DNA from 3 places in the Pseudomonas sp. RL_105y_Pfl2_101 genome. Region 1 is predicted to be linked to each of the others. Evidence: predicted binding sites of a transcription regulator. Region 1 holds the regulator's gene; each other region holds the start of a gene.

Region 1 (10,652 bases):
CCGTTGACCGCTGCCGAACCGCTGATCGAGCAGGCCCACGCCGAACCGCGTCGTCCTGAGCCGGCGCCCGCGGCGCCTGCCCGGGGTGTCGATCCGCGCGCCCTGGACTCGATGCGCTTTGAACTCAACAGCCTGCGCGAGCTGATGGAAGTCCAGCTCGGCTCCCTGGCCTGGAACCAGCTGCAAGGCAGCCGTCCAGCCCAGGCCAACCTGTGGCGTCGTCTGCAACGCATCGGCCTGTCCGGCCCATTGTCCCGGGACCTGCTGGCGTTGATCAATGGTATCGAAGAACCACGCCAGGCCTGGCGCATGTTGCTGGCGCACCTGGCGCGGATGATCGCGACCCCGGAAGTCGAGCCGCTGGAAGAAGGCGGGGTGATTGCCATGGTCGGTCCTGCCGGCATGGGCAAGACCACCACCCTGGCCAAGCTCGCCGCCCGTTATGTACTCAAGTACGGCGCCCAGAGCATTGCCCTGGTGAGCATGGACAGTTTTCGCATCGGTGCCCAGGAGCAACTCAAGACCCTCGGCCGGATCCTCAATGTGTCCGTGACCCATGTGGATCCGGGCCAGTCCCTGGCCCAGGCGTTGGAGCCGCTGCTGCGCAAACGCGTCGTGCTGATCGATACCGCAGGCCTGCAAGCCAGCGATCCGGCCCTGCGCATGCAGCTCGAAAGTCTGGCCGGACGAGGCATCAAGTCAAAAAATTATCTCGTGTTGGCAACCACCAGCCAAAAACAGGTTCTAACCGCCGCATACCACAGCTACAAACGCTGCGGGCTGGCCGGCTGCATCCTGACTAAACTGGACGAAACGGCAAGCCTGGGCGAGGTGTTGAGCCTGGCGATCGGTCATGAACTACCGGTGGCCTACCTGACCGACGGGCCGCGGATCCCGGATGATTTGCATCTGCCGCGCCGTCATCAACTGGTCAGTCGTGCCGTGAGTGTGCAAATGCAGGAAGAACCCAGCGAAGAAGCCATGGCTGATATGTTCGCTGATATCTACCACAGCCCGACCAAGCAGGTCGGCTGAGGTAATCATGAATATTTTTTGTACCTACATCGATGGTCTGCCATGCATTGTTCCGTATGCGAACGCGCAGCCAGTAATGTGGCCTCCGTCTAAGTAAGACAAGGTAAAGAACGAACATGGGCAGCATGCATCCCGTACAGGTGATCGCGGTGACCGGCGGCAAAGGTGGCGTCGGGAAGACTAACGTGTCAGTGAATTTGTCCCTGGCTCTGGCAGAGCTTGGCCGACGGGTCATGCTGCTGGACGCCGACCTGGGCCTGGCGAACGTCGACGTGTTGTTGGGGCTTACACCCAAACGCACGCTGGCGGACGTGATTGAAGGGCGCTGTGAGCTGCGCGACGTGTTGTTGCAGGGGCCGGGCGGGATTCGCATCGTGCCGGCTGCCTCAGGCACCCAGAGCATGGTTCACCTGACCCCGGCCCAGCACGCGGGCCTGATCCAGGCTTTCAGCGACATTGGCGACAATCTCGATGTGCTGGTGATCGACACCGCGGCCGGTATCGGTGACTCGGTCGTCAGTTTCGTGCGCGCGGCCCAGGAAGTGCTGCTGGTGGTCTGCGACGAACCGACGTCCATCACCGACGCCTACGCCCTGATCAAGTTGCTTAACCGCGACTATGGCATGAACCGCTTCCGCGTCCTGGCCAACATGGCCCAGAGCCCGCAGGAAGGACGCAACCTGTTCGCCAAGTTGACAAAGGTCACGGATCGCTTCCTGGACGTCGCCCTACAATACGTCGGCGCAGTGCCTTACGACGAAAGCGTACGCAAGGCCGTCCAGAAGCAACGTGCCGTTTATGAAGCTTTTCCACGTTCCAAATGCGCGCTGGCGTTCAAGGCCATCGCCCAGAAGGTCGATACCTGGCCACTGCCGGCCAACCCTCGCGGGCATTTGGAATTTTTCGTCGAGCGTCTTGTGCAACAAACAGCAGGGCCCGTGCTATGACAGCCAGCGGTTACAACCATCTCTACAAGAAATCGGCACGGGACGCCCAATACGAATTGATCGAGCGCTACGCGCCACTGGTCAAGCGTATCGCCTATCACTTGCTGGCGCGGTTGCCGGCCAGTGTCCAGGTTGAAGACTTGATCCAGGCGGGCATGATCGGCCTGCTCGAAGTGTCGAACAAATACGACGCGAGCAAGGGCGCGAGTTTCGAGACGTATGCCGGTATTCGCATTCGCGGCGCCATGCTCGATGAAGTCCGCAAGGGCGATTGGGCGCCGCGTTCGGTACACCGCAATACCCGCATGGTCAGTGATGCAATTCGTGCAATTGAAGCTAAAACCGGGCGTGACGCTAAAGATCACGAGGTTGCGGCCGAACTCCAGTTAAGTCTCGACGATTATTACGGGATTTTGAACGATACCTTGGGCAGCCGCCTGTTCAGTTTCGACGACCTGTTACAGGACGGCGAACACGAAGGGCTGCACGAGGATAACGCGAGTGCTCACATGGAGCCGTCGCGTGACCTGGAAGATGAACGTTTCCAGAGTGCGCTGGCGGATGCGATTGCCAATTTGCCGGAGCGTGAGCGACTGGTCTTGGCGCTGTACTACGACGAAGAGCTGAACCTCAAGGAAATCGGTGAGGTGTTGGGGGTCAGCGAATCGCGGGTCAGCCAGTTACACAGCCAGTGCGCGGCCCGTTTGCGGGGGCGTTTGGGGGAGTGGCGAGCGCGTTGACGGGCAGTGTGGGGACACTGCGAACGAGGCTGGCCTGGCAGGTGCTGTGCCAGTCTCCATCTGTTGTGCTCCAGACCGTTGTCGAGTGTTGTGCCGGATTGATTGAAATGGCGCGTCCAGGTGCTGGGCGCGTTTAAGACTGCTTGGAGGTCGAATTGGACAAGAACATGAAAATCCTCATCGTTGATGACTTCTCAACGATGCGGCGGATCATAAAAAACCTGTTGCGTGACCTTGGGTTCACCAATACGGTCGAGGCGGATGATGGCATCACAGCCATTCCGGTCCTCAACAGCGGGAGCATCGACTTTCTAGTGACTGACTGGAACATGCCCGGCATGACCGGTATCGACTTGCTGCGTCATGTGCGCGCCGACGAAAAGCTTAAGCATCTTCCGGTGCTGATGGTCACTGCCGAAGCCAAGCGCGAGCAGATCATCGAAGCGGCCCAGGCCGGTGTAAACGGCTATGTGGTCAAACCCTTCACGGCCCAGGCGTTGAAAGAGAAGATCGAAAAAATCTTCGAACGCATCGGTTAACGGCGCCACGGGGGAGCTATGGACAACGAATCTTCAATGGGTGATTTCGAATCAACCCTGAAAAAACATGCCCGCGAACTGGTCGACAGCCTTGAAAAAGGTCGCTTTGGCGATGCGGTTCAAATGATCCATGAGCTCAACCAGACCCGTGACCGCGGTCTGTATCAGGAGGTGGGCAAGCTCACGCGTGAATTGCACAGCGCGATTGTCAATTTCCAGATCGACCCGAATATGCCGCAGGCCGAGGAGGTCTCGCAGATCACCGACGCCACCGAGCGTCTGGGTTATGTGGTCAAACTGACCGAGGCTGCGGCCAACCGCACCATGGACCTGGTGGAGAGCGCAACGCCGCTGGTCAATGGCCTGAGCGAAGAAGCCCAGGCCTTGAGCACCGACTGGGGGCGGTTCATGCGGCGCGAAGTCGGCGCCGAAGAGTTTCGGGAGCTGGCCCGTCGGGTCGACGGTTTCCTGACGCGCAGCGGCACCGAGAACCGCGCCGTGGCAAGTAATCTCAACGACATTCTGCTGGCCCAGGACTATCAGGACCTGACCGGCCAGGTGATCAAGCGTGTGACCCAACTGGTCACCGAAGTGGAAAGCAACCTGCTCAAACTGGTGTTGATGGCTAGCCAGGTCGACCGCTTTGCGGGCATCGAACACGACCGTGAAGCGATGCTTGCTGAAAAAGATCCACAAAAACATCTCTCTCAGGGTGAAGGTCCGCAAATTCATGCCGATAAAAGAGAAGACGTTATGTCCGGTCAGGACGATGTGGACGATTTGCTGTCCAGCCTTGGATTTTGAGTTTTAGCCCTATTTGGAGCAGCCACTAATGAGCTTCGGCGCCGATGAAGAGATCCTTCAGGATTTCCTGGTTGAGGCCGGCGAGATTCTAGAGCAACTGTCCGAACAGCTGGTCGAGCTGGAAAGCCGACCAGATGATGCGGATCTGCTCAATGCAATTTTTCGCGGTTTCCACACTGTAAAAGGAGGCGCCGGCTTCCTCCAGCTCAATGAGCTGGTGGAGTGCTGTCACATTGCCGAGAACGTGTTCGACATCCTGCGCAAGGGTGAGCGTCGCGTTGATTCGGAGTTGATGGACGTGGTGCTTGAAGCGCTGGATGCAGTCAACAGTATGTTCAGCGAAGTGCGTGAGCGCTCGCCGATTACGGCTGCCACCCCCGAGTTGCTCGCCGCGCTGTCGCGCTTGGCCGAGCCGCAATCGGCTGACGAAGCGGCCCCGGTTGCCGAGGCCCTGGTTGAAGAACCGATCGCCGAGGAATCGGGCGACGTCACCGATAACGAATTCGAACAACTGCTCGATTCCCTGAATACCGTCAAGGCCCAGGCCGAGGCACCGGCCGCTCCGGTTGCACCTACTGCGCCGGCCGCCGATGGGGCTGCCAGCGATGAAATCACCGATGCCGAGTTCGAGTCACTGCTCGACCAGCTCCATGGCAAGGGCCAGTTCGCGGCTGATGCCGTGGTCCCGCCGGCAGCCCCGGCCCCGGCCGCGCCGAACGCCGCGGGCGACAGCTCGGACATCACCGACGACGAATTCGAAGCGTTGCTAGATCAGTTGCACGGCAAGGGCACCTTTGCCGTTGACGCGCTGGATTCAGCCATCGCTTCGGCGCCGACACCGGCCAAGCCCGCTGCCGCTGCCGCTGGCAGCGACCTGATCAGCGATCACGAATTCGAATCACTGCTCGACGAGCTGCATGGCAAGGGCAAGTTCAGCGAAGTCGGCACCGCTTCTGCTGCGCCTGTTGCTACTGCGCCTGCTGCCGCTACTGCGGCTGCACCGGCGGCCAAGGCTGCGCCTAAACCTGCGGTCCAAGCACCGGAGCCGAAGGCTGAGCCTGCCAAGCCTGCGGCTGCCGCTCCGGCGCCAGCCCGTGCTCCAGCGGCTGCGCCAGCGGACAAACCGGCCAGCGAAGCCGAGACCACCGTTCGGGTCGATACCGCACGCCTGGATGAGATCATGAACATGGTCGGCGAACTGGTGCTGGTGCGTAACCGTCTGGTGCGCCTGGGCCTCAACAGCCAGGACGAAGCCATGTCCAAGGCCGTGTCGAACCTCGACGTGGTCACGGCAGACCTGCAGACCGCGGTCATGAAGACCCGGATGCAGCCGATCAAGAAAGTCTTCGGGCGCTTCCCGCGCCTGGTTCGCGACCTGGCTCGCCAGCTCAAGAAAGAAATCAACCTGGAACTGGTGGGTGAAGAGACCGACCTCGACAAAAACCTTGTCGAGGCCCTGGCCGACCCGCTGGTCCACTTGGTGCGCAACGCGGTCGACCACGGCATCGAGTCGCCGCAAGAGCGCGAAGACTCGGGCAAGGTCCGCAGCGGCAAGGTGATCCTGGCCGCCGAGCAGGAAGGCGACCACATCCTGCTGTCGATCTCCGACGACGGCAAAGGCATGGACCCGAACGTGCTGCGTTCCATCGCGGTGAAACGCGGCGTGATGGACAAGGATGCCGCCGACCGCCTGAGCGACACCGAGTGCTACAACCTGATCTTCGCCCCGGGTTTCTCGACCAAGACCGAGATTTCCGACGTGTCGGGCCGTGGGGTGGGCATGGACGTGGTGAAAACCAAGATTTCCCAGCTCAACGGTTCGATCAATATCTACTCGACCAAGGGCCAGGGCTCGAAGATCGTCATCAAGGTCCCGTTGACCCTGGCGATCATGCCGACCCTGATGGTGATGCTGGGCAACCAGGCCTTCGCCTTCCCGCTGGTCAACGTCAACGAGATATTCCATCTCGACCTGTCGCGCACCAACGTGGTGGACGGCCAGGAAGTGGTGATCGTACGGGACAAGGCACTGCCACTGTTCTACCTCAAGCGCTGGCTGGTCAGCTCCGCCGCTCATGTGGAGCAAGGCGAGGGCCATGTGGTGATCCTTTCGGTGGGCACCCAGCGGATCGGCTTCGTCGTCGACCAATTGGTGGGTCAGGAAGAAGTGGTCATCAAGCCGTTGGGCAAGATGCTCCAGGGCACTCCGGGCATGTCCGGCGCCACCATCACCGGCGACGGCCGCATCGCGTTGATTCTCGATGTACCAAGCATGCTCAAGCGTTACGCCGCCCGGCGTATTTGATTCTGGAGGGGCGTGGCCCAGGGCCGCGCCTCGTCTAACGGAGTGTTTATGGTAGTTAAAGTCCTGGTGGTGGACGATTCGGGGTTTTTCCGCCGCCGCGTTTCGGAAATTCTTTCGGCGGACACGAGTATTCAGGTCGTCGGTACCGCGACCAACGGCAAAGAGGCGATTGATCAGGCCCTGGCACTCAAGCCGGACGTGATCACCATGGACTACGAGATGCCAATGATGGACGGCATCACGGCCGTGCGGCATATCATGCAGCGCTGCCCGACCCCGGTATTGATGTTCTCCTCCCTGACCCACGAAGGCGCCCGAGTGACCCTCGATGCGCTGGACGCCGGGGCGGTGGATTTCCTGCCGAAGAATTTCGAAGACATTTCGCGCAACCCTGACAAAGTCCGGCAGTTGCTGTGCGAAAAAGTCCACAGCATTTCCCGCAGCAATCGCCGTGTCGGTGCCTACAGCGCACCGGCGCCAGCCCCTGTTGCGGTCCCAAGCCCGACGCCGACTGCCTCGAGCAGCTTCAAGTCGGCACCGGTACGCAGCGCCCCGGCACCTGCGCCGGCTCGTTCGGCGGCGCCCGCCAGTGCCTCGTCACCGGCACCCAAGCGCAAAGCCTACAAGCTGGTCGCTATCGGCACGTCCACGGGTGGCCCAGTGGCGCTGCAACGGGTCCTGACCCAGTTGCCGGCCAACTTCCCGGCCCCCATCGTGCTGATCCAGCACATGCCGGCGGCGTTCACCAAGGCTTTCGCGGAGCGTCTGGACAAGCTGTGCAACATCAGCGTCAAGGAAGCCGAGGATGGCGACATCCTGCGTCCAGGCCTGGCGTTGCTGGCACCCGGTGGCAAGCAGATGATGATCGATGGCCGCGGCGCGGTGAAAATCCTGCCGGGTGACGAGCGTTTGAACTACAAGCCTTGCGTGGACATTACCTTCGGTTCTGCGGCCAAGTCCTACGGTGACAAAGTTCTGGCGGTGGTGCTCACCGGCATGGGCGCCGATGGTCGCGAAGGCGCGCGCCTGCTCAAGCAGGGCGGCAGTGCAATCTGGGCCCAGGACGAAGCCAGTTGCGTGATCTACGGCATGCCAATGGCCATCGTAAAAGCCGATCTTGCCGATGCGGTATACGGATTGGACGACATCGGTAGGCACCTGGTCGAGGCCTGCATTTAATGGATGTGCTCAGCCTGATTGGCATCATCATGGCGTTCGTCGCCATCATTGGCGGCAATTATCTGGAAGGCGGTCATCTGGGTGCGCTGGCCAACGGCCCTGCGGCGTTGATCGTGATCGGTGGCACCGTTGGCGCAGCGCTGTTGCAGTCGCCCATGAGCGCTTTCAAGCGCGCCATGCAGGTGCTGATCTGGATTCTGTTCCCGCCCCGTGTCGACTTGGCCGGTGGTATCGATCGGGTGGTGAACTGGAGCCTGACCGCTCGCAAGGAAGGCCTGCTGGGCCTGGAAGGGGTGGCCGACGCCGAGCCCGACAACTACTCACGCAAAGGCCTGCAATTGCTGGTGGACGGCGCCGAGCCGGAAGCCATTCGCAGCATCCTGGAGGTGGACTTCTATACCCAGGAAAGCCGCGATATCGAAGCGGCCAAGGTGTTCGAAAGCATGGGCGGCTACGCGCCGACCATTGGCATCATCGGTGCGGTGATGGGCCTGATCCATGTAATGGGCAACCTGGCCGATCCATCGCAACTGGGCAGCGGCATCGCCGTGGCGTTCGTCGCCACGATCTACGGCGTGGCGAGTGCCAACCTGGTGCTGCTGCCGATCGCGGCCAAGCTCAAGTCCATCGCGTTGCGCCAGTCGCGCTATCGCGAAATGCTGCTGGAAGGGATCCTGTCGATTGCCGAAGGTGAAAATCCACGCTCCATTGAGTTGAAGCTGCAAGGCTTCATGGACTAATGGGGGAGATGGAGCATGGCACGTCGCAGGCATCGTGAAGAACACGTCAACCATGAACGCTGGCTGGTTTCCTACGCCGACTTCATCACGTTGCTGTTCGCTTTTTTCGTGGTCATGTATTCGATCTCGTCGGTCAACGAAGGCAAGTACAAAGTCATTTCCGAGGCGTTGATCGGTGTCTTTACCGACTCCGACCGTGCCCTCAAGCCTATCCCTATCGGTGAGGAGCGGCCGAAGACCACGACCCCGGCCAAGCCGTTGATCAAGGACAGCGAGCAGGTCGATGCCGGTATCGCCGGTGGTAGCGATCCGTTGAAAAGCATCGCCGACGACATCAGCGCGGCGTTCGGCGACCTGATCAGCTCCAACCAGATGACCGTGCGCGGCAACGAGTTGTGGGTCGAGATCGAACTCAATTCCAGCCTGTTGTTCGGCAGCGGCGACGCCATGCCCAGCGACATGGCGTTCAACATCATCGATAGGGTCGCGGCGATCCTCAAACCCTTCGACAACCCGATCCATGTCGAAGGTTTCACGGACGACCAGCCGATCCGTACCGCGCAGTATCCGACCAACTGGGAGCTGTCCTCGGCCCGTTCGGCGAGCATCGTGCGCATGCTGGCGATGCAGGGGGTGAACCCCGGTCGCCTGGCCTCGGTGGGCTACGGCGAGTTCCAGCCGGTCGCCAACAACGCCACGGCCGAGGGGCGTGCGCGCAACCGGCGGGTGGTGCTGGTGGTGTCGCGCAACCTCGATGTGCGTCGCAGCCTGACCGGTACCGGTACGGCCAATGCAACTCCGGATGCGGCATTGAAGCGGGCTGGCACACAAACTGCACCGGCTCCGGTCAAGTCGCCGGGAAGACAGAGTGCCGTCAATTCTCCGTCACCCGCTTTATAACCGAGCTATTTCTCGGTCGAGCCTGTTTCGGCCGGGAGGAACGATCCGAATGAGAGTCTGGGCAGTCGCCAATCAAAAAGGTGGTGTGGGCAAGACCACATCTTCCATCGCTTTAGCCGGGTTGCTGGCCGAGGCGGGCAAGCGTGTGGTCATCGTCGACCTGGACCCCCATGGCTCGATGACCAGCTATTTCGGCTACGATCCCGACAGCCTGGAGCACAGCAACTACGACCTGTTCCTGCACAAGGGCGTTGTGCCCGAGGGCCTGCCGGGGCAGTTGCTGTTGTCCACCAGCGACGAGCGGATTTCCCTGTTGCCATCGAGCACCGCCCTCGCCACCCTGGAGCGACAGTCGCCAGGGCAGAGCGGGCTGGGCCTGGTGATCGCCAAGAGTCTGGCGCAGCTGTGGCAGGATTTCGATTACGCGATCATCGACAGCCCGCCGTTGTTGGGGCTGCTGATGGTCAATGCCCTGGCAGCCAGCCAGCAATTGGTGATCCCGGTGCAAACCGAGCACTTGGCCGTAAAGGGCCTGGAGCGCATGGTCAATACACTGGCGATGGTCAACCGCTCGCGCAAGCAGACGCTGGCCTTCAACATCGTGCCAACCCTGTTCGATCGTCGCACCCAGGCGTCCCTGGGCACCCTGCGGGTGTTGCGGGACATGTACCCGGATGACATCTGGCAAGGCTACATCCCTGTCGATACCCGCTTGCGAGACGCCAGCCGCGCGGGTGTGACCCCTCCGCAATTCGATGGCAAGAGCCGTGGCGTGCTGGCCTACCGGGCGCTGCTCAAGCACCTGTTGGCCCAGCAGCTCGTTCCACAGCAGGTGGCTTAAGGTGACGAGGCTTTCCATTGGCATTGTGTTCGCTTGCGAACGCTCAAGTCCTACCGCATTCATGCCGATAACCTTTTCAAGTGGCGCACTGTTCCTATGAGCCGCCCGATAAAGACAACCTCGCGTCCACAAATGGCCCTGCAATCCTATCTGGACGGGCTGTTGCAGGAAGCGACCGAAGAACTGCCACCACAGCCAAGCGTGATCGAGGCGTTGCCCGAGAACGTCGAAGCCAAGGGGGTGCTGGATGAGTTTCAGGCGGCCGTGCTCGAAGAGCAGGCTCGTGATGCACAAAAAACAGTAGTGGCTGCAGCGGTCGAGGCACCGTTTATCAAGCCTCAGCTAGCGGTCATGGACGCGCCTGCGCCGATCCTGGCGCCGGTCTCGACCGTTGCCCCGTTGCTGCAGGGCCTGGTGACGCCAGTGGTGGAAATCCACCTGCCGCCGAGCAACCCGCCGCCACCGGTGCCGGGCGACGACCGTCCGGACTGGGCCGCCGAGCCGTTCGAGTGTTTGTTGTTCGATGTGGCCGGGTTGACCCTGGCGGTGCCGCTGGTATGCCTGGGGTCGATTTATTCCCTGGCCGGGCAGGAATTGACGCCGTTGTTTGGCCAGCCGCAAT
Region 2 (10,652 bases), on a different contig from region 1:
AAAGGCATCTGCAGCACCTGGCGAGTCACCGCCGGATCGTTGTAGAGCGCGGTGACACCTGCGATATGGGCTTCAGTGAAGCGAACGAGGGTGATTGATGATTCGGACATGCGGCTCCTCCCTGGAGGCCTGACAAGGCCGATCAGTATAAGCCGTGCCAGGCGCTATGGGGAACCTTGGGGAACGGACTTGCTCGCGAAAGCGGTGGGTCAGTTGGAGCTGATGTTGGATGCACAACCGTCTTCGCGAGCAAGCCCGCTCCCACATGGGGTCCCGGGTGATGGCGAGGTCGCCGATTTCCTGTGGGAGCTTGCTCGCGATAGGGGTTGTGCCGTTATTGGTGCTGCACCTGCACCATCGAGCTCACCTGCACCCTCGCCTGCATCTGCTCCGCTCCGCCGCCCCGGCGCATGCCGCGTACCGGGCAGGCATCGAGGTAGTCCAGGCCGACCGCCAGTTTCAGGTGGCGGTCTGGAAGGGTCTGGCGGTTGGTCACGTCGAAGCTGTACCAACCATCATCCAGCCAGGCTTCCGCCCAGGCGTGGCTCGCTAGGTGGCTTTCATCTTCGGTGCACAAATAGCCAGAAACATAGCGCGCAGGAATGCCCAGGCTGCGCGCGCAGGCCAGGAACGCGTGGGTGTGGTCCTGGCAAACCCCCGTCCCGCCAGCAAACGCCTCGGCGGCGGTGCTGTTGACCTCCGTCGTACCGGGGCTGTAAGGCATCCGCGCCGCCAGGCCGTTCATCAAATCGGTCAAGGCCGAACGGTCGCGCCGGCCAGCGCATTGCTCGACGGCGAAGGCACTGAGGGCGTCGTCTGCCTGGGTGAGACGGCTGGTGCGTAAAAATGGCAGTGGCGACTGGTTGTCCGGCTCCATTGCGATCGACTGATGGATTTCCACCTCGCCATACGCCGTCAGGACCAAGGCGCCATGGGGCTCGTCCATGGTCATCACATGCAGGATGTTGCCATAGGGGTCAAGCTGACTGCGCACCAGTCGCGGCAGTTCCAGATGCCACTCCAAAATGCGCTGGCGCTGAGTATCTCGGGGCGTCAGACGCAGGAACTGGATGCTGGTGCAGACTTCATCGGCGTAGCTGTAGGTCGTGTCATGGCGTATAGACAGTTTCATACGACCTCCAGGTAAGACTCATGGACGGTCTGGCCCAAGTGGCGGATCTGCCCAATCAAATCGGTCAACCATTGATGCAGGCCCGACGCCAGGATCTCATCGATCCCCGAATAACGCAGGCGCGCATTCAGCTCGGCGGCCAGGCGCTGCGCTGGCCGACCATTGTTGCCGGGCAAGCTGGCGAGGATGTGGTCCAGTTCCTCGATACAGGCATGCAGCGAGCGCGGGACGTCAGCGCGCAACAGCAACATCTCGGAAACCTGCTCGGCATTGGGCGCATTGCGATAGATCTCGTTGAACGCCTCGAACGAAGACAACGCGCGCAACAAGGCACTCCACTGGTAGTAGCCGCGGGCCGAGTTGTCGCTGACCTCCTCCGATTCCTCGCCGAACATTTCATAGCGGGCGTCCAGCAGGCGCAGCGTGTTGTCGGCCCGTTCGATAAAGGTCCCCAGGCGAATGAAGCAGTAGGCATCGTTGCGCATGATGGTGCCCGACGTCGCGCCACGGAACAGGTGCGAGCGCTCCTTGACCCATTCGCAGAAATGGCTGATGCCGTAGCGTCCCAGGCCGTTGCTGGCGATGTTGCGCATTTCCAGCCAGGTGGCGTTGATGTTCTCCCACATGTCGGCGGTGATGCGCCCGCGCACGGCATGGGCGTTGGTCCGCGCGGCCCGCAGGCAGCTGTAGATACTGCCGGGGTTGGTTTCATCCAGCGCGAAGAAATGCAGCATGCGCTCGGTGTTGAGCGCGTCATAACGGGCGTTGTAGTCGTCCAGCGTGCCGGCCGCCAGCAACGACATCGCCAGCTCCGCATGGCCATCGCTGCGCCCGGCCTGGGGCATCAACGACAACGAATAGCTGACTTCGAGCATGCGCGCCAGGTTCTCGGCGCGCTCCAGGTAGCGGGACATCCAATAGAGGTCCGAAGCAGTTCTTGAAAGCATGTCTTAGTCCTCCACGACCCAAGTGTCTTTGGTGCCGCCGCCCTGGGACGAGTTCACCACCAGCGAGCCTTCACGCAGCGCCACGCGGGTCAATCCGCCGGGCACCAGGCGCGTTTCCTTGCCCGACAGCACGAACGGCCGCAGGTCGATGTGGCGCGGCGCGATGCCGCTCTCGACAAAGGTCGGGCACGTGGACAGGCTCAAGGTCGGCTGGGCGATGTAGGCTTCGGGACGGGCCTTGAGGCGTGCGCGAAAATCTTCGATCTGCGCCGCGCTGGCGGCCGGCCCGACCAGCATGCCGTAGCCGCCGGAGCCTTGGGTTTCCTTGACCACCAGATCCGGCAGGTTGGCCAGCACGTGGGACAGGTCCTGGGGCTTGCGACACTGCCAGGTGGGCACGTTCTTCAGGATCGGCTCTTCGGTGAGGTAGAAGCGGATCATCTCGTCGACGTAGGGGTAGATCGACTTGTCATCGGCCACACCCGTACCGACCGCGTTCGCCAGCACCACATTGCCCGCGCGGTACACGGCAATCAGCCCGGGCACGCCCAACATCGAATCGGGGTTGAACGACAGCGGGTCGAGGTAGCCATCGTCAAGGCGCCGATAAATCACGTCCACCTGTCGGGGTCCGGCAGTGGTGCGCATGTACACGTGATCGTCACGCACGAACAGGTCGGCGCCCTCCACCAGCTCCACGCCCATTTCACGGGCCAGGAACGCGTGCTCGAAATAGGCACTGTTGAAGCGCCCCGGGGTCAGCACCACGGCGGTGGGGTTCTCGAGGGGACTGGAGCTCTTGAGGGTGTCGAGCAGCAGGTTCGGGTAATGATCGATGGGGGCCACGCGCTGGGCGGCGAAGAGCTCGGGGAACAGGCGCATCATCATCTTGCGGTCTTCGAGCATGTAGCTCACGCCGCTAGGCGTGCGCAGGTTGTCTTCCAGCACATAGTAGCTGCCGTCACCGTCGCGAACCAGGTCGACACCGGCGATATGGGCGTAAATACCCCGGTGCAGGTTCAGGCCCTGCATCGCGATCTGATAACCCTCGTTGGCGAGCACCTGCTCGGGCGGGATGATCCCTTCCTTGAGGATGTGTTGCCCATGGTAGATGTCGGCCAGGAACATGTTCAGGGCCTGGACCCGCTGAATGCAGCCACGCTCGACCATCCGCCATTCGCTGGCCTTGATGCTGCGCGGGATGATGTCGAACGGAATCAACCGTTCGGTGCCCTGCTCATCCCCATAGAGGGTAAAAGTGATACCGGCGCGATGGAACAGCAGGTCAGCTTCACGGCGGCGTTGTTCAAGCAGTTCAAGCGGTGTATCCGCCAGCCAGCGTGAGAAGGCTTGGTAATGCGGGCGGCAGTCACCCTGGGCGTCATACATTTCATTAAAAAAAGCGTGGGGCATAGCCAACTCCCAGCCGCGTTCTACACGGCATTTCTTATTACGTCGTCATTCCACTCAGTACGGCCTTGCCTTTTTTATGAGCCCTGGTTCTCTGAGTACCTCGTTAGGCAATGGGTCTCTGATCAGGCCTTTGCGTCTGGATGACGTGCGCCCCCTGTTTACCTATGTATCGAATCCCCCCTCGCTGGCTCTTTCGTCCTGGAGTCGTAGCAAGGGCTGTGCCTAAGTGCGGTGCATCGAGGCAATACTGGAAAAACTGTCGCATAACGACAAAAAAGCGAAATTTATTTTCGATTTTGCGACGAAATTCTGTTTGGCGGCTGAAACGTTTATTGCCATTTCCGGCGTCGACGCCACGAACGGGTCGAATCGGTGCAGCCAGGCGAGGAGCCAGCGTCGAACGCCCTGAAAAGGGGAAATTTATACCCAGCGCTAAAACGCAGGAGTTAGCCCAACCATAGCTGACACTCCGGACTTCGGGGTGGACGAGTTCAGGTTCTGGTGCGACAACAGCCTGCCCCACGCCGAAAAAAGAGAATCCCTGGAGTTGTTTATCCAGCAGGTGGTGCCGGCTCTTCGGTGATCCGCCGGCCTGGAATTGCCAGGGTCAGTTCTACCGTCATCGCGAGCAGGCTGGCTCCCACAGGGTTTTATGGTGAACACAAATAGACAGGCAACGGCCCGCCAATGTGGGAGCCAGCTTGCTCGCGATGACGGCCGGAATGCGAAGGTGATGCCCAAAAAAATGCCCGGACTTCAAGGTCCGGGCATTTTGTTTTCGGGATGGATCAGAACGTCACGCTGGCGCTCAGCCTGGCGGTACGCGGCTCGCCGACGTTGACCTGCACCTCGCTGCCCGTGGAGGACGGGTAGTACTGCTTGTCGAACAGGTTGTCGACGTTCAACTGCAGTGAAGTCTTGTGCCCCAGCACCGGCGACTCCCAGCGCAGGAAGGCATCGGCGACGGTGTAGCTGCTGAGCCAGAAATCATTGGCGTTGTTGGCAGCGCGTTCGCCGACATAACGCGCGCCGGCACCGGCGTGCCAGGCACCGAATTCGGCAGGCACGTTCAGGTGGTGGCTCAGGTATAGGCTTGCGGTGTGTTTGGGGGCGTTGGCCAGGCGATGGCCTTCGTCATCCGGATCGTCGAGGATTTCCGTGTGGGTGTAGGCGTAGGTGCCGATCAGGTTCCAGCGGTCGGCGAGGCGGCCGGTGATGTCGAGTTCCAGGCCTTGGGAGCCGACTTTGCCGGCGGCTTGTGCAATGTCGTCAGTGACGGTCACTACATTCTTTTTAACGATGTCGAACAAGGCGAGATTGATGTTCAATCCCGGCAGCGGATCGTACTTGGCGCCGACTTCGTAGCTGCGACCCTCCTCCGGTTTAAAAGTGCGCCTGTCCTTGTCGACCACATCATTAGGCTTGAACGACCGGCTGTAGTTGCCGTACAGCGACAGGGTCTCGGTGGCCTTATAGACCAGTCCCAGGAACGGAACGAAGGTGTCGCCATTGTCATCGCGAACCGCCGGGGCCGAGACAACCCCCTGCGTAGTGTATTGATCATAATGCTGGTAGCGGCCACCGAAGACCAAGATCCAGCGATCATCCAGATGCCAATTGTCCTTCAAGTAAACCGAGCTGGAGGTCAGTTTGTTGCTCAAGTTGCTTTGCGGCGCATCCAACCTGCTCGGCTCCCCCAGGCCACCGTACACCGGTGCCGCAGGGTCAAAGCCTGATTGATAAACGCCGCGATAGGTTTTGCCACGAAACTGATCTGACACCTGATTATCGATACCAACCAGCAGATCATGGCGCTGACCGAACAGCTCCTGCTTACCCATGAAATCCCAACTGGCATAGCGGGTTTCATCGTCATAGTGCGCGCCGTTGGCGGCACGCAGGAAAACTCCGTTCAAAAGCTGCGGCTGGGCAATCGAAAGACTGTATCGGTCGTTGTTCCACCCGTAGGTCACACGAGTTTTCCACGTTTCACTCAATTGATACTCGAATCGAGCGGTGGCCGTCTCCCGAATTCCCACACTCTTGGCCCACGGTTCATCCAGGCGCTTGTTGTAGTCAATATCAGCTGGATGCCCGTTCCTGAACACCGTCCCCCGATCAAACGGATTGGAATATTCGTTGTACTCATAACTGAGGTTCAAAGAAGCCCGCTCCCCCGTCCAAGCCAGGGACGGCGCCACCAGCGTGCTCTCATTGACGCCATAGTTGCGCCAGTAGTCCTCGTGGCCGCGCTCGGCAATCAAGCGATAGGCCAGGCCGGTATCGCCCAGCGGCCCGGTGGTGTCCAGGGCCATGGTGCCGCCGCCTTCGCTGTAGGCCGAACCGCTCAACGTGGTGCTTTGGGTGTATTGCGGTTTCTTGCTGATGACGTTGACCAGGCCGCCGGGCTCCAGTGCGCCGTACAGCATCGAGGCCGGGCCCTTGAGCACTTCGACGCGCTCGGTGGTGGCGCTGAAGTTGTGCCCCAGGTTCGAACGCACACCGTCGCGCAGGATCGAGCCGTCGTCGTTGGTACCAAAACCACGCTTGACCAGCGAGTCCCGCGAACCGCCCAGGGTGTTGCCCTGGCTGACACCGCTGACGAACTTCATCGCGTCGCTCAGCGAGCGCACCTGATAGTCGTCCAAGGTCTGCTGGGTCACCACGTTGATCGATTGCGCTTCTTCCTTGATCGGTACATCACCCTTGCTCGCCGTGCTGGCTTGCGACGTCGTGTAGCCCTCGTCCTGAATGATCCGACTGACCTGCACGTTGGTGGTGGGCAACTCCAGAGTGTCCTGTGCCCTCAGGGGGCTTGCCATAAAACAGCAGGACAACGCGGGTAAAACACATTTGACGAAGGTATTTCGGTAGGCGAGAGGGGTGGAACGATTCAAGACGCGCACTCACAGTGGAACAGGAATGAGAGCGAATATACTTTGAGAATGATTCCCAGTAAATATTTATAACATCTCGCCGCTTGACTCTGTATGCAAACAAGGGCGCCGGAAGATGAGTCCGGCGCCCTTGTTTGTTCCTCTCTCTCAGCTTGGGTGGGTCAGTGATCGATGGCAGCACCGGCGCCTCTCGGCACGCGAATGTCTTCGACCAGGTGTTGGATGTGCTCCGGTGGCGGTGCGGTGAAGCGTGACACCACCAGAGCAGCCGCGAAGTTGAAGAGCATCCCCAGCGTACCGATGCCTTCAGGGGAAACACCCAACCACCAATGCTCGGCAGTGTTCATCGTCGGGTTGATGAATTTGAAGTAGACGATGTAGGTAAATGTGAACGTCAGTCCGACGATCATCCCGGCGATCGCACCTTCACGGTTCATGCGCTTGGAGAAAATCCCCATGACAATGACCGGGAAGAATGAGGACGCCGCCAACCCGAAGGCGAACGCAACCACCTGGGCGACGAACGCGGGTGGATAGATGCCGAACAGCCCGGCAATCAATACCGCCACGCCGGCGGCGATACGTGCAGCGAGCAATTCCTGCTTCTCATTGATCCTGGGCATGATGTTGCTCTTGAGCAAATCATGAGAGATCGAAGTAGAGATCACCAGCAACAGCCCCGCCGCCGTCGAAAGCGCCGCCGCCAGCCCACCGGCGGCGATCAATGCGATGACCCAACCCGGCAAGCCGGCAATTTCGGGGTTGGCCAACACCATGATGTCGTTATCGACATAGAGTTCGTTGGCCACTGGCGAGACCTGGTTGTTCAGCAACCGCTGCTCATATGCCCCTCGCTCGCCAGTGAAGCTCGGCGCACCGACCAAAGCCGCCCCCGGGCCATACTGGATGATGCCGTCGTTGTTCTTGTCCGCCCAGGCAATAAGGCCCGAGTTTTCCCAGGTTTTAAGCCAGCTCGGCGCGGTGGCGTAACTGACGTTGGGAATGGAGGTCAGCAAATTGGTGCGAGCAAAGGCAGCAACGGCCGGTGCGGTGGTGTAGAGAATAGCAATGAACAACAAGGCAAAGCCTGCGGACTTGCGGGCATCACGCACGGTCGGCGTGGTAAAGAAACGCACGATCACATGGGGCAGGCCCGCAGTACCGACCATCAGCGCCATGGTGATGAAAAACACATCTATGGTCGATTTGGTGCCATTGGTATAGGCGGTGAAACCCAGCTCGGCCCCCAGGCCGTTGAGCCGCTCGATCACGCTCTGCCCCGTACTGGCCACTTCGCTGATAAAGCCCAGTTGCGGAATCGGATTACCGGTGATCAATATCGAGATATAAATGGCCGGCACCATGTAGGCAAAAATCATCACGCAATATTGCGCCACCTGGGTGTAGGTGATGCCTTTCATACCACCGAGCACTGAGTAAAAGAACACGATGGCCATGCCGATCATGACGCCTGTGTTGATATCGACTTCCAGGTAACGAGAAAAGACGATACCCACGCCGCGCATCTGTCCCGCCACGTAGGTAAAGGAGATGAAAATCACGCAGATCACCGCCACCATCCGCGCGGCCTGGGAGTAATAACGCGCTCCGACGAACTCCGGCACGGTGAATTTGCCGAATTTTCGCAAGTACGGCGCCAGGCACATGGCCAGGAGCACGTAGCCGCCGGTCCAGCCCATCAGGTAGACCGAGCCGTCATAACCTGCGAAAGCGATAATGCCCGCCATGGAAATGAACGAAGCCGCCGACATCCAGTCAGCGCCGGTGGCCATCCCGTTCAGCACCGGATGCACGCCCTTGCTCGCGATGTAGTACTCACTGGTCGAGCCGGCACGCGTCCAGATGGCGATCCCGATGTAGAGCGCAAAGGACGCTCCGACGAACAAATAGATCAGGGTTTGAGTGTCCATGTTCGTCGGCCTCAGTCTTCGTGAACGTCATATTTGCGATCGAGCTGATTCATCTTCCAGACATAGAAGAAAATCTCGAGCACAAAGACATAGATGGAGCCCTGCTGGGCAAACCAGAACCCCAGCGGGGTACCGAAGAAGCTGATGGTATTGAGTGAATCAACCAGCAAAATGCCGAATCCGAACGACACCAAGAACCAGATTGCCAGCAGCATCAGCATCCAGCGTAGGTTTTCCGTCCAGTAGGCACGCGCAGCCTGTTTCTTTTCAGTGGACATGGAGGTGTCCTCCCGTTTTGTTTTTATTGTTTTGCACTCCAAACCGTAGCAGTCACTGGGCAAGGCGCCAGTACGACTTTCGTCTAATCTGCTCCAGCAGTATTGACATCTCTATCCCATCATCTTGGAAGGGTTGATGAACGGCAGAATCCCCAGAGTGATGTCAAATCGCCCTATCCTCCCCTAAAGCTTTGCCGCTCGCGGTCGAATGTATTCCATTGAGAGATTTTTTTGCCCAGGAGCAGCGGCATGCAGACGTTGAAGGCCTTGTACGAGTCTATCGAGATGCGGTTTTTCGGTACCCTCACCAAAAAACTGTCGAGCCTTTTCCTGTTGGTGCTGGTCAGTGGCTTGCTGTATTGGGTGGCCCTCAGCGCTCGCACCGAGATCGTGCTGCAGTTGCGCAACGCACAGTTGGACAGCGCCTTGCTGGGGCAGATCGAAGGCCGGCTCGACAGCCTCACCCATGCCCTGCTCTTCGGCGCGCTCCTGACGCTGTGCATGATCAGCTTCATGGTCTGGTATTTGCGCCACCTGATCGTGCGCCCCGTCACCGCCATGACCAAGGCCCTGGAAGAGATCGCCAACGGCGAAGGCGACCTGTCCAAGGACCTGCCGCTGGTAACTCACGACGAGATCCGCGTGCTGGCCGGCACTTGCAACCGGTTCCTGGCCAAGCAGCGGGAGATCATCAGCAACGTCCAGGCACTGACGGTGCACATCGCCGTCGAATCGGCCCGTTCGTTGAAGAACATCAGCGATTCCAGCGACAGTGCCACCCACCAGGCCCGCTTCGCCAAGGAAGTCATGGACCAGAGCAACACCGCCGTGGGCCGCATCGAAGAAGTCTCGCGCCAGACCCAGGGCATCTCCAGCACCACCGCCCAGAACCTGAGCATGGCCCGCGACTCCTACAGCGAGCTGCTGGAAGTAACCGGCAACATCAGCGAAATCTCTAGCAGCCTCGGTGAATTTGCCACGCTGGTGAGCGCCTTGAACCAGCGCTCCTCGAGCATCAAGTCGATTGTCGGGTTGATCCAGCAGATCTCTGCCCAAACCAACCTGCTGGCCCTCAATGCCGCCATCGAAGCCGCCCGGGCCGGCGAAAGCGGCCGCGGCTTCGCGGTGGTTGCCGATGAGGTGCGGACCCTGGCACAAAACGTCAGCCGGGCCACCGATGACATCTCACGCAACATCGACGCCATGCTCGATGAAGTCAGCTCCACCCACGAGCAGACCACCCAGATCAGTCACAGCGCCCGGGAAACCCAGAAAGTAGTAGAGCGCGCCTCCGGCCACTTTGAAAGCATGATCGGCGACTTCGAATCCACCAACGGCAAGCTGGCGGACATCGCGACCCATATCCAGCAGTTCGCCGACAGCAACACGGGGATCAACGACCGGGTCACCCAGATCCACGCCGACAGCCAGTTGATCGACCAGCGTATGCAGCATTCGGCGACAGCCACCCGCGACCTGTCCGGCGTGGCCGAAAAGGTCCAGGCGCTGTTGGGTCGCTTCGTGCTCGGCCATGGCAAGTTGGATGCCGCCATCACCCGGACCAGTGAATGTCGCGACACGCTGCAGGTACGCCTGGAGGCGCTGCAAGGTGAAGGCCTGAACCTGTTCGATCAGAATTACCAGCTGATTCCCGGCACCGATCCCAAGCAGTACACGGCCAGCTACACCGAACGCTTTGCCCAGGTCTGCCAGGAAGCCTGCGATAAACTCACCCGCAGCACGCCGGGTGGCAAGGTTTCGTTCATCGTCGACAGCAAGGGCTATTGCCCGGTGAACAACAGCTGGGTCTCGAAGCCGCCGACCGGCGACCGAGCGGTGGATTTGCCAGTGTGCCGCAACAAGCGAATCTTCAACGACCCAATCGGCCTGCGTGCGGCGGGCAACGTCCAGCGCTTCCTGCTCCAGACCTACCTGCGCGATACCGGGGAAATCATGACCGAGATCGACGTACCGTTCTTCTTCGGCGGCCGTCATTGGGGCAACTTGCGGGTGGGCTTCGATGCGGCGGTGTTGTTGGCGGAATGAGGGTGCGC
Region 3 (10,652 bases), on a different contig from region 1:
GGCGACGAGCGCCCTGGTCGCGACGGTCATGATGGCGACGCTGCTGGTGGGGCCGTTTTACTTGTCCATCACCCTCGGACTGCCGGCGGCCTTCGTAGGGTTGGCGCTGGCCGCAGGGCCGTCGGTGGCGGCGCTGGCCGGAGTGCCTGCCGGACGCCTGACGGATCGCTTCGGTGTGCAGCCCATGCGGCTCGCCGGCCTGGCCACCATGGTCCTCGGCTGCCTGATGCTGTCACTGGTTCCCCCTGCCCTTGGCACCGTCGGCTACCTCACAGCGATCGTGGTAACGACCCTCGGCTACGCGTTCTTCCAGACGGCCAACAACACGGCAGTCATGGCCGATGTAGCGGCTCAAAGGCGAGGTGTCATCGCCGGGCTGCTCAACCTGTCGCGCAACCTGGGTTTCTTCACCGGCGCCTCCCTGCTCGGCGCGGTGTTTGCGGCGACGGTGGCGACGAATGACATCACCCGTGCCAGCCCTGCGGCCGTGACGAACGGCCTGCACATCACCTTCGCCGTCGCCTTGGCGATGGTGACCCTGGCCCTGCTCATCACCTGGAAAGGCCGCGAGCCAGAGGCATCGCCCAAGCCCCAGGACAACCCCAGTCAAGCGTGATGGCATTCTGGACATTACCGCTTAAGTCGTGATCCAGATCAAAAAAAGTGAACCAATCGCAAAACGGACTGAAAAAACCCGCATGAGTTTCATTTGCAGGTGCTATTTTTAGTTCTCACTGGTAGAGCCATGAAGGCTCTTCCTTCCTGACATGAGCAAAAGGAAGCGCTCGATTGAAGAAGGCGGGCAACATGAATAAAGGATCTTTCAGCAAGGTTACGTTCCCCAACGCTTGCCAGTTGATGCGCTGGCACTTCCATCCCATGGGATTCGAAGCGAGCATGGATGCGCCTGGCAGCATGGTTGCCCGGTTGTTTGACCGCGCCAGCGGCGAGACCATGATCGCCATTGCCGGTATCCCCTGCGCGACCGTGATGAATGCCCCGGATGTTGAACGAATAATCGAGGCGGTAGAGGCCGAACTGGAAGCCTTCGTACCACCAGTGGGGCTGCGGCGGTTTGCCTCTTAAGTCCACTTCATGTGGCTATACCGTTCACCTAGGCTCCAAAAGCGGCACCTCCTTTTTTCCAAGAGCAGGTGCCGTTTTTTTGAAAAGGCTCGGGATTGACTTGCTTTGGCGTGTATCTCCGTTGCTGCGGTAACGGCGGCTCAGGGTTGCGCCCATGCGACGGGTCACTTTGGGAAGAGCCGGGAGCCGGACCATCCAAAAGTGACCAAAAGCGCCTCTGCCCCACCACTCGACACCTCGCTCCAGATCAAATCGTCCACCTGCACCCGCGTACGGGAAGGCCCCGTCGATCGCCGTCTTGGCCGTCATGACCTGCGCCATAAAGCCCGGCGCCGAATGCAGTAAAACCCTGCATCCTAGCCCTCCAATGACGACGAGAATGCAGGGTTTCACGAAGGTTGCCCGAATCGCTCGGCGCCTTTACGCAAGCCTTACGCAGCGGCGAACTGTTCGCCGATCTGCGCCTGGGCTTCGTTCATGCCTTTGGAACGCATGTCGTCACCCTTGGCGAGCCCCTCTGCACGAACGAATTCGATATCGGTGATGCCCAGGAAACCGAACATCACGTTCAGGTAATCCTCATGGCCTGCGCCACTCGGCTGGCCGGCATGCAAGCCGCCCGCGGTGGAAACGATCACCAGTTTCTTGCCGCCGCACAGCCCTTCGAACCCGGCTTCGGTGTAGCGGAACGTCTGGCCAGCCACGGCAATGCGGTCGATCCAGGCCTTGAGTTGGGTCGGAATGCTGAAGTTGTACATGGGGGCTGCGATAACCAGCGCGTCCGCCGCTTGGAATTCTGCCATCGTCTCAGCGCTCAGGTCGGCTTCGTACTTGAGAGCGGCGTCGCGCAATTCGGCGCTGGTACCGGCGGCAACCAGCGTCTGGGCGGAAAAATGGCTGATGGCATCAGCGGCCAGATCACGGTAGGTCACCGTGATGCTTGGCTCGGCAGCTTTCCAGGCTTCAACCACTTCACGGCTCAATTGGCGGGAAGCGGAGTTGTCGCCGAGGATGCTCGAATCGATGTGCAGCAGTTTCATGTCAGTGCTCTCCAAGTGAGGACCGCAACTAGGCGATCAGTTGGCGACAATCCTACCGATGAAGCCAATGATCGATAAGTCAGCATAAATGCGATAGTTTGTCCCACTGACAGGACAATCGAGTTGAACATGCAAGACCTCAATGACTTGTACTACTTCGCCAAAGTCGTCGAAGCCGGCGGTTTTGCTGCCGCCGGGCGCTTGCTGGGCATTCCCAAGTCACGACTGTCGCGGCGTATCGCCGAGCTGGAAGAACGCCTCGGCGCCCGGTTACTCCAGCGCACCACCCGCCAGTTGAAATTGACCGCGGTCGGCGAACGTTATCTGCGCCATTGCCAGGCCATGTTGCTGGAGGCCGAGATGGCCGACGAAGCGGTGGCGAGCATGTCCAGCGAACCCCGTGGCCGATTGCGAGTATCGAGTCCGGTGGGCCTGGCCCACCAGTTCCTGCCAGCGATAATCGAAACCTTCCTGGTGAAATATCCTTTGGTGCAACTGGAGATGACCCTGCTCAACCGGCGTGTGGACTTGATCGGCGAAGGCATCGATGTGGCCTTGCGCGTTCGCGACCTGGGGGACGAAGACCCATTGCTGATGACCCGGCGCCTGCGTCAGGCGCGGCTGATGATCGTTGCCAGCCCGACCTTTGTCGAAGGACGGCAGATCGAAACCCCGGACGATCTCAAACAGCTGCCGGTGCTGGGGGCATTGGAGCCCGATCGCCAGGTGCACCTGCGCCTGGTCAGCGCCGATGGGCAGCGTGTGGAACTGAGCCTGGAAGCCCGCCTGGGCATCGACGACTTCATTGTGCGCCGCGCGTGCACCCTTGGCGGGCTGGGCTTCACTTTATTGCCGAGCATGTATTGCGAGCAGCAATTGCAGGACGGCACACTGGTGGAGCTCCTGCCTGGATGGTCGTCGCCCGATGGCTGGCTCCAGGCGGTCTATCCGCATCGGCGCGGCATGCTGCCAGCGGTGCGGGCATGGATCGATCATTTGGTGGAAGCCTTCGAGGGCAGTGGAGATAGAACGATATGAGGTTGAGCGAAGAGGATGTCGCGCAGTTTTGCCTGGGCCTGCCCGGCGCCAGGGAGGACTACAAATGGGGCGGCGTGCGAGTGTTTTCCATTGCCGGGAACAAGATGTTCGCCCTGCAGGGCCTGCGAGGCGACTCGCTGGCGTTCAAGGTCGACAAGGATCTGTTCCTGGGCCATTGCGACCGGCCGGGCGTTCATCCCGCGCCTTATCTGGCGCGGGCCCAGTGGGTCATCATGCAGGTGCCCTACCCGCTGGGTGCCGAAGAGCTGCGTGGCCTGCTGCAACGCTCACATCAATTGGTGGTCAGCAAATTGCCCAGGCGCACGCAGGTAGGCTTGTTGCTCTAGTCATTCAGAACAGATAAATGCCCAGGAACAACTGGTCGATCCAGAACACCTGGTGCAACAGCACGATGAACCAGAACACGACCTGAAACGATACTTTGCGGGTCTTGTGGCGAAACAGCTGCTGGGCCAGCAAGGCCCCGGGCCAACCGCCAGCCAGCGCCACCGCATGCAACACGTTCTCCGGGGTGCGCCAGGCGTTGGTGCGTGCCTTGCGCTTGTCGTTCCAGTACAGCAGGAACGCCACCACGCTGACAGCCCCATAGGCCACCATCGGCACCCACGACACCGCCCGCAACCCGAACAGCAGCGAACCGAACAGCGGCAAGGCGCAGACCAGCGCAAATACCGTCAGTTTGAGCCGCAGGTACTGCACGGTGCCTTCGGCATTGCGCCCGGCGCGTTTGCGGCTGCCTGAGTTGTTCATGACTTGGCAGCGGTCCAGTCCACCCAGCCGAACTGCCAGGTTGCCAGGATCAACAAGCCAAAGGCGATTCGATACCAGGCGAACACGGCGTAGCTGTGGCTGGCGATGAATCGCAACAGGCCCTTGACCGCAATCATGGCAAAAATGAACGCCGTGACGAAGCCAATGGCGAACACCGGGAAATCCGCCGGGACGAACAGCTCACGGTATTTGTAGCCCGAATAGACCGCCGCACCGACCATGGTCGGCATGGCCAGGAAGAACGAAAACTCGGTAGCGGTTTTACGCGACAGCCCGAACAGCAGGCCACCGATGATGGTCGCTCCGGAACGGGAGGTGCCTGGGATCATCGCAATGCATTGGGCCAGGCCGACCTTCAGTGCATCCTTCCAGGAGATCTCGTCCACCGTTTCGGCGTGCACCTGGTGCTGGCGTTTTTCCGCCCAGAGCATCACCAGGCCGCCCACCACCAGCGCTGCGGCCACCGTGATCGGGTTGAACAGGTAGTGGTGGATCAAGTCGGCAAACAGCACGCCCAAGACCACCGCGGGCATGAAGGCGATCAGCAGGTTGGCGGTAAAACGGCGGGCGCTGGGTTGCGTCGGCAGGCCCAGCACCACGTCGAATATCTTGCGCCGGAACTCCCAGACCACAGCCAGGATCGCGCCGAGCTGGATAATAATGTTGAACGCCATCGCACGTTCGCCACCGAACTCAAGCAGGTCGGCAACAATGATCTGGTGCCCGGTGCTGGAAACCGGTAGAAATTCCGTCAAGCCTTCTACTACGCCAAGAATCAGTGCCGAAAAGGCGGTCCACAAATCCATTCATCCCCCAAAAAAGACGCAGCTCATGCAGGTCTTATCAATATTCAAGTGTCATGCAGGTGCCCCGCGGCGGCTGCACGATAACCGCGACCTTTCAAAAAAAACCAATGAAAAATGAGAACCGGCTCAGGTTTTGCGCTGCGGGGCCGAAATCCTATCAGACAAGCCCTGATAACGCTGCCGCGTTGTGACTCAGGTCAATTACGGATAGCTGGCGGGCGCTACAGTGCCGGCCGTCGATATGACAAGAATAAAAACCGGAGTGACAGCGTATGAATAGCTTGCGCAGTGTGTCGATCAGCCGACGCTTATGGCTCATCCTGGTCGTGTCCATCGTGATGTTGTTCACGCTCGGCGCGTTGATGCTTAAACAGATCCACACCGACCTCTACCAGGCCAAGGTGCAGAAAACCCAGCACGTGGTACAGACCGCCAGTGGCCTGCTGACCTACTATCACGGCCTGGAAACCGCTGGCACCCTGACCCGCGACGCTGCGCAAAAGCAGGCCCTCAGCGCCGTACGTGGCCTGCGCTATAACCAGAGTGACTATTTCTGGATCAACGACCTGACGCCGGTCATGGTCATGCACCCGACCAACCCGAAGCTTGAAGGCCAGAACCTCTCGGCCATCCGTGACCCGGACGGCTATGCGCTGTTCAACGAAATGGTTGCCATCGCCAAGTCCAAAGGCGCTGGCATGATCAATTACCTCTGGCCGAAGCCTGACGCCAAGGCTCCGGTGGCCAAGACTTCCTACGTCCAACTGTTCGAACCTTGGGGCTGGATCATCGGCTCAGGCGTGTACGTGGATGACGTCCAGGCCGAGTTCCAATCCCAGGTGATCAAGGCCTCCGTGGTCGGTCTGGTCATCACCCTGCTCATGGGCTTGCTGTTGACCCTGATCGTGCGCAGCATCGTCGGCCCACTCCAGGAAACGGTCAACGCCATGGCCAACATCGCCAGCGGCGAGAGCGACCTGACCCGCACCCTCGACACCCACGGCCAGGATGAAGTCACTCAACTGGCGCGGCATTTCAACGCCTTTACCGCCAAGTTGCGGCAAGTGGTGACCCAACTGCAAGCTTCGGCCAGTGCACTGGGGCAATCCTCCAGCGAATTGGGCAACGATGCAGCGCAGGCTCAGGAACGCAGCCAGCAGCAGTCGCAACAAATGGAGCTGGTGGCTACCGCGATCAATGAAGTGACCTATGGTGTGCAGGACGTGGCCAAAAACGCCGAGCACGCGGCCAGTGAGATGCGCGACGCCGAATCCCAGGCCCAGCAAGGCCAGGTCAACATCGATGGCAGCTTGCAACAGATCGACCACCTGTCCCAGACCATCGACCAGGCGGTGGAAGTGATCCGCACCCTGGCGAGTGAAAGCACCCAGATTGGCAGCGTGCTGGAGGTGATTCGCTCCATTGCCGAGCAGACCAACCTGCTGGCCCTCAACGCCGCGATTGAAGCTGCCCGTGCCGGCGAACAAGGCCGGGGCTTTGCGGTGGTCGCCGATGAAGTGCGGCTGCTGGCCCAGCGTACACAGAAGTCCACTGCAGAGATCCAAGCGATGATCGAGCGCCTGCAAACCCATTCCGAAGCCGCTGTGAAAGTCATCAGCGACAGCAGCCGTGCCTCACAACTGACCATCGAACAGGCCGGCCTGGCCGGTGCCAGCCTCAACGCCATCGGCCAGGCCCTGCGCAATCTCAACAGCCTGAACGCCTCCATCGCCAGCGCCACCCTGCAACAGGCCCACGTGGTGGAAGACATCAACCAGAACGTCACCCAGGCAGCCGGACTGTCCCACAGTACCGCCATGGCCGCCGAGCAATCCAGCCAGGCAAGCACCCGCCTCAAGGCGCTGAGTGAACAGTTGAACGGGTTGCTCACGCAGTTCCGGGTCTAAAGATCGGTAGACCACCCTGTGGGAGCGGGCTTGCTCGCTCCCACATTGGTTCTGTGTTGGTCTCTGGATTGGTGTTCACCGCAAATCCCTTGTGGGAGCGAGCCTGCTCGCGATAGCGGCGGCACATTCAATATTGGTGTTGGAGCTCTCCACACCATAGCGTTTACAATCGCTGCCCTCTTCTTTTTCCCCAAGGAACCGCCATGTCCGGGCTTGAACTGTTTGCCGCAGCCCTCGGCGTGATCGCTGTCTGGTTGACCGTCAAGCAGAACCCCTGGTGCTGGCCGATCGGCCTGGTCATGGTGTTGCTGTACAGCTGGATTTTTTTCGAGGTGAAGTTGTACTCGGACATGCTGCTGCAGGTTGTCTACGCGGTGCTGCAACTCTACGGTTGGTGGCAATGGACCCGTGCCGGGCACAATCATGATGGACGCCAGGTCAGCCGTCTCGGCGGGTCGTCAGTGCTGTTCGGCCTGGCTATCGGTGCGGCAGGCAGCCTGCTGTTGGGCGCCGCCATGGCCCACTGGACCGATGCCGCCCAGCCCTGGCTCGATGCCGCACTCACCGGTTTCAGCCTCGTGGCTCAGTGGTGGATGGCGCAAAAACGTGTGCAATGCTGGCCGCTGTGGATTGCCCTGGACGTAATCTTCGTCGGCCTGTTTATCTACAAGGGCTTGTACCTGACTGGCGCGCTCTATGCCCTGTTCACCCTGCTGGCCGTGCAAGGCTGGCGGGAATGGCGCGTCGACCCGGCCCTGCGCGCATGAAAGTGGTGGTGCTGACCGGCCCGGAATCCAGCGGCAAGAGTTGGCTGGCGGCGCAATTGCAGGAACACTTTGGTGGCGTGCGGGTGGATGAGTACGTGCGCCATTTCATGGAGCAGACCCAGCGCGATACTTGCCTGGCCGACATCACCGACATCGCCTCTGGCCAACTGGCTTGGGAAGATGAGGCGCGTACCCGCCGTCCGGCGCTGTTGATCCTCGACACGCACCTGCTGAGCAACATCCTCTGGAGCCGGACCCTGTTCGGCGATTGCCCGGATTGGCTCGAGCAGGCCCTGCTGGCCCGTCATTATGATCTGCACCTGCTGCTGAGCCCCGAGCAGGTTGAATGGACCGACGACGGTTTACGTTGCCAGCCCGAGCTGGGAGAGCGGCTGGCATTTTTTGAAGCGATCGAGGCTTGGCTGAACCGACACCAACAACCTTTCCAGATCATTGAGGGTGATTGGGTACAACGCAAACAACAGGTATTCACCGCCATTTTCCACCTGTTTGAAGCCTGACCGAAGGCTGAGCTGTTCCATTGCTGAAACAGCCCGGTCGCACCAAACCCCGATCCAAGCCGCTTTTCATAATTGCCATCAAGACTGTCAAGCTTCTGAAACACCCGACCAAAAGCCTGGATCCAGAGCCCTGGAACAGTAGGTGGCCGGATGGTCGCCATGCCCTTTGTCTCCGTGCTGAAACACTCCCCGCTCCTGGCACGCCATCAAAAAAATACAACCCATTGAATTAAAAGGCATATCAAAACTCGGCACGACATCTGCTGTGCCCCACTTCACAACGCTGACTAGGGCCAGCGTACCGAAGAAGGAGTCGATGCCATGGGGATTTTCGATAGGGGCATGACCTGTCTGCTGTTGATCGGCTGCGCCGCCAGCGCAACGCTCAGCCTGCCAGCGCAGGCCGAGGGCAACGGCGTCATTGTGCTCAGCCGTGACGTACAGCCCATCGCAATTGGTCGCAACGGTGGCAAAGACCCCTACCCGACCACCGTCAATGCCAACCCCTCCGAACGAATCAACCAGGCGACCGCCAGCACCGAACTGAGCGATGGCGAGTTCGCCAGCGTGGCCAGCGGCTCGTCGATCCGCAACACCATCAACCCGAACACGGGCGTGCAGGGCCTGAACGTCGTGACCAATCCCAACGGCATGCCGGGCATGAGTGCCGGTCACGGGGGGGGGAGCGGCGGCGCGATCTCCGGCACCATCAACCGTTCGCTGAGTTCAGGCCTGGCCCCGCTAGGTCGGCTGACGGGAGGCCAGTGAGATGAAGCGAGTCCTCTTTCTCCTCGCCCTGTTAAGCCCTTGCGTGGCACTCGCCGATTCGTCCGTGGCAGTGGTCAGTAGCGCCAACCTGCAGGATTCGGGCAGCCATTACACCGGCAACTTCAACGTCAACCAGGCCGCCGGTGACCAAACCCAGCAAACCAACGCCCGGGCCATCGCCATTGGCAGCCACGCCCAGGCCAGCACCCGCGTGCAGCAACGCGTCGACACGCCGGCCGACCCTTCCATGACCGCCACCGCCCGCATCGGCGGTCACTCCTTCACCAACGGCAACGGTGTGCTGGGCGTCAACCAGTCCGCCGGGGCCAACAACCAGATGGCCAATGTCATGCGGGTGGGCATCAGTGCTCATCCGCAGAGCATTGATGACAGCGCCCTGTCTCAACAGAACGTGGCGTTGCTACCGAACTCAGGAGCAACTGGCGCCCCAACCGGCAGTCGCCAGGTCGTTACCAGCGACCAGGCCTTCACCGGCAGCCGAGGGGTAATCCAGGTGAACCAGAGCGCCGGGGTGGGGAACCGTATGGCTAACACCCTGAGCATCCGGGTTGTTGATTGACCCGGAGGCTACATAAGAAAGTACCAACACTTAACCAACGACACGCAAGGAGAAACACCATGAAACCTACAATGGCACTCAAACCATTGGTTTTCGCTCTCGCCGCTGTCATGACAATGGCTGCACAGGCCGATGGGAACGGGCGTGGCAACGGCCACGGTAACGGTCACGGCAATCAAGGCCCAAGAGGTCCGTCGTTCGAGCAACTGCTCTCGATCACCGCCGGGGCTGGCGCAGCCGTGCTGGATGTGCAGAACAGCGACGGCAACGTCGTGACCAACCAGGCCACCCGCAACACCGCTGAGGCCACTGACTCGCTCAACGGCAGCAACGGCAATATGGGCGCCAACATCGCGGCCGGTGATGGTAACCAGCAAGACAACGCCGCAGCGCTGGCCACCGCCGACGAAAACTTCATCTTCGGTTCGGCTGTCGCTGTTTCCAGCGCCACGCAAGTCAATAACAACAACTACGTCAAGAACAACTCGACGCAAAACAACGCCTCGCTCACCAATGCGGGCAACAGTGGCTCCGGCAACATCGGCATCAACGTGACCGCCGGCAACTTCAACCAGCAGAAAAACAACCTGGCCATTGCCGTATCGGGTGGCCGCGTCGCAGAAGCCGCCGCCTCGGCAGACCAGTCCTCCACCGGCCTTGTGGTCGACAACAAAGGCGTGCGGACTTACAAGACCGACACCCTCACCGGAACCTACAGCGCCGCCGGCACGTTCAAGGCCAAAGGTACCGGTACCGCCGAAGACAATGATCACGGCGGCTGGGGCAACAAAGGTGGCGGCTACGGCGGCGGTCACGATGACGACAAGTTCAAGTTCTCCGCCGTGGGGACCTTCGAACTGGCCGGCAGCAACACCCAGCAGGTGCTGACCCGCGACGGTTGGAAAAACCCTGTGATCAACAACGCCACCATGACCAACTCCATGAACGGCTTCTCCGGTAACGGCGGCGCCAACGTGTCGGCTGGCGTGGGCAACCAGCAGAGCAACTCGCTGTCCATCGCGGCCGGCTGCAGGGCTTGCATGTAAAAAAGTTCCCTGTGGGAGTGGCTCTGCAGGAGCAGTGCCTGCTCCCATGGACCCGCTCCCACAGGGGCTTTTTCCCGGATGTCCACTAGGTGTATTGATCATGCGTGTCACTGCCGTTTCCCTGCTGCTCTGCCTGGCCTGCGTGGCCGAAGCGGCGCAGATGCCGGTCGCCGCCCTGCCTGGCGGCATGCTGGTCTACAAGCAGGTACAAAGCGTACGCGAACGTAAGTTCAGCGACATCGTCGAGCAGAAAACCGATTTCAGTTGCGGCGCCGCCGCCCTGGCCACAGTGTTGCGCCAG

What was found. The regulator FliA, encoded in region 1, starts transcription of late flagellar genes. The targets are predictions, from matches to a motif close to CTAAAGTTTNNNNNNNNNNNGCCGNTAA.
Positions count from the first base shown of each region.
Region 2: AACY31_RS20965 (methyl-accepting chemotaxis protein) is a predicted target of FliA. The motif match lies at 8,782-8,809, and genes of this name have one in related genera.
Region 3: AACY31_RS06830 (methyl-accepting chemotaxis protein) is a predicted target of FliA. The motif match lies at 4,888-4,915, and genes of this name have one in related genera.

Region 1 is NZ_CAXAPG010000010.1:103,836-114,487, reverse strand. Features, by position in the region: gene flhF (flagellar biosynthesis protein FlhF) at 1-1,035, shown strand, start outside; gene fleN (flagellar synthesis regulator FleN) at 1,152-1,982, shown strand; gene fliA (RNA polymerase sigma factor FliA) at 1,979-2,722, shown strand; gene AACY31_RS14060 (chemotaxis response regulator CheY) at 2,890-3,261, shown strand; gene AACY31_RS14055 (protein phosphatase CheZ) at 3,280-4,065, shown strand; gene AACY31_RS14050 (chemotaxis protein CheA) at 4,094-6,370, shown strand; gene AACY31_RS14045 (protein-glutamate methylesterase/protein-glutamine glutaminase) at 6,419-7,549, shown strand; gene AACY31_RS14040 (flagellar motor protein) at 7,549-8,289, shown strand; gene motD (flagellar motor protein MotD) at 8,305-9,189, shown strand; gene AACY31_RS14030 (ParA family protein) at 9,239-10,030, shown strand; gene AACY31_RS14025 (CheW domain-containing protein) at 10,127-10,652, shown strand, end outside.
Region 2 is NZ_CAXAPG010000023.1:75,952-86,603, forward strand. Features, by position in the region: gene AACY31_RS20925 (GNAT family N-acetyltransferase) at 1-110, opposite strand, end outside; gene AACY31_RS20930 (transglutaminase family protein) at 335-1,132, opposite strand; gene AACY31_RS20935 (alpha-E domain-containing protein) at 1,129-2,079, opposite strand; gene AACY31_RS20940 (circularly permuted type 2 ATP-grasp protein) at 2,083-3,492, opposite strand; partial or broken gene AACY31_RS20945 (LLM class flavin-dependent oxidoreductase) at 3,965-4,075, shown strand; gene AACY31_RS20950 (TonB-dependent siderophore receptor) at 4,281-6,314, opposite strand; gene AACY31_RS20955 (sodium:solute symporter family protein) at 6,551-8,320, opposite strand; gene AACY31_RS20960 (DUF4212 domain-containing protein) at 8,332-8,598, opposite strand; gene AACY31_RS20965 (methyl-accepting chemotaxis protein) at 8,848-10,644, shown strand.
Region 3 is NZ_CAXAPG010000004.1:97,033-107,684, reverse strand. Features, by position in the region: gene AACY31_RS06865 (MFS transporter) at 1-616, shown strand, start outside; gene AACY31_RS06860 (DUF1652 domain-containing protein) at 808-1,086, shown strand; gene AACY31_RS06855 (FMN-dependent NADH-azoreductase) at 1,518-2,126, opposite strand; gene AACY31_RS06850 (LysR substrate-binding domain-containing protein) at 2,256-3,164, shown strand; gene AACY31_RS06845 (MmcQ/YjbR family DNA-binding protein) at 3,161-3,511, shown strand; gene AACY31_RS06840 (DUF1294 domain-containing protein) at 3,516-3,935, opposite strand; gene AACY31_RS06835 (undecaprenyl-diphosphate phosphatase) at 3,932-4,762, opposite strand; gene AACY31_RS06830 (methyl-accepting chemotaxis protein) at 5,035-6,669, shown strand; gene pnuC (nicotinamide riboside transporter PnuC) at 6,873-7,436, shown strand; gene AACY31_RS06820 (AAA family ATPase) at 7,433-7,957, shown strand; gene AACY31_RS06815 (hypothetical protein) at 8,279-8,725, shown strand; gene AACY31_RS06810 (adhesin) at 8,727-9,305, shown strand; gene AACY31_RS06805 (heme utilization protein) at 9,365-10,351, shown strand; gene AACY31_RS06800 (C39 family peptidase) at 10,452-10,652, shown strand, end outside.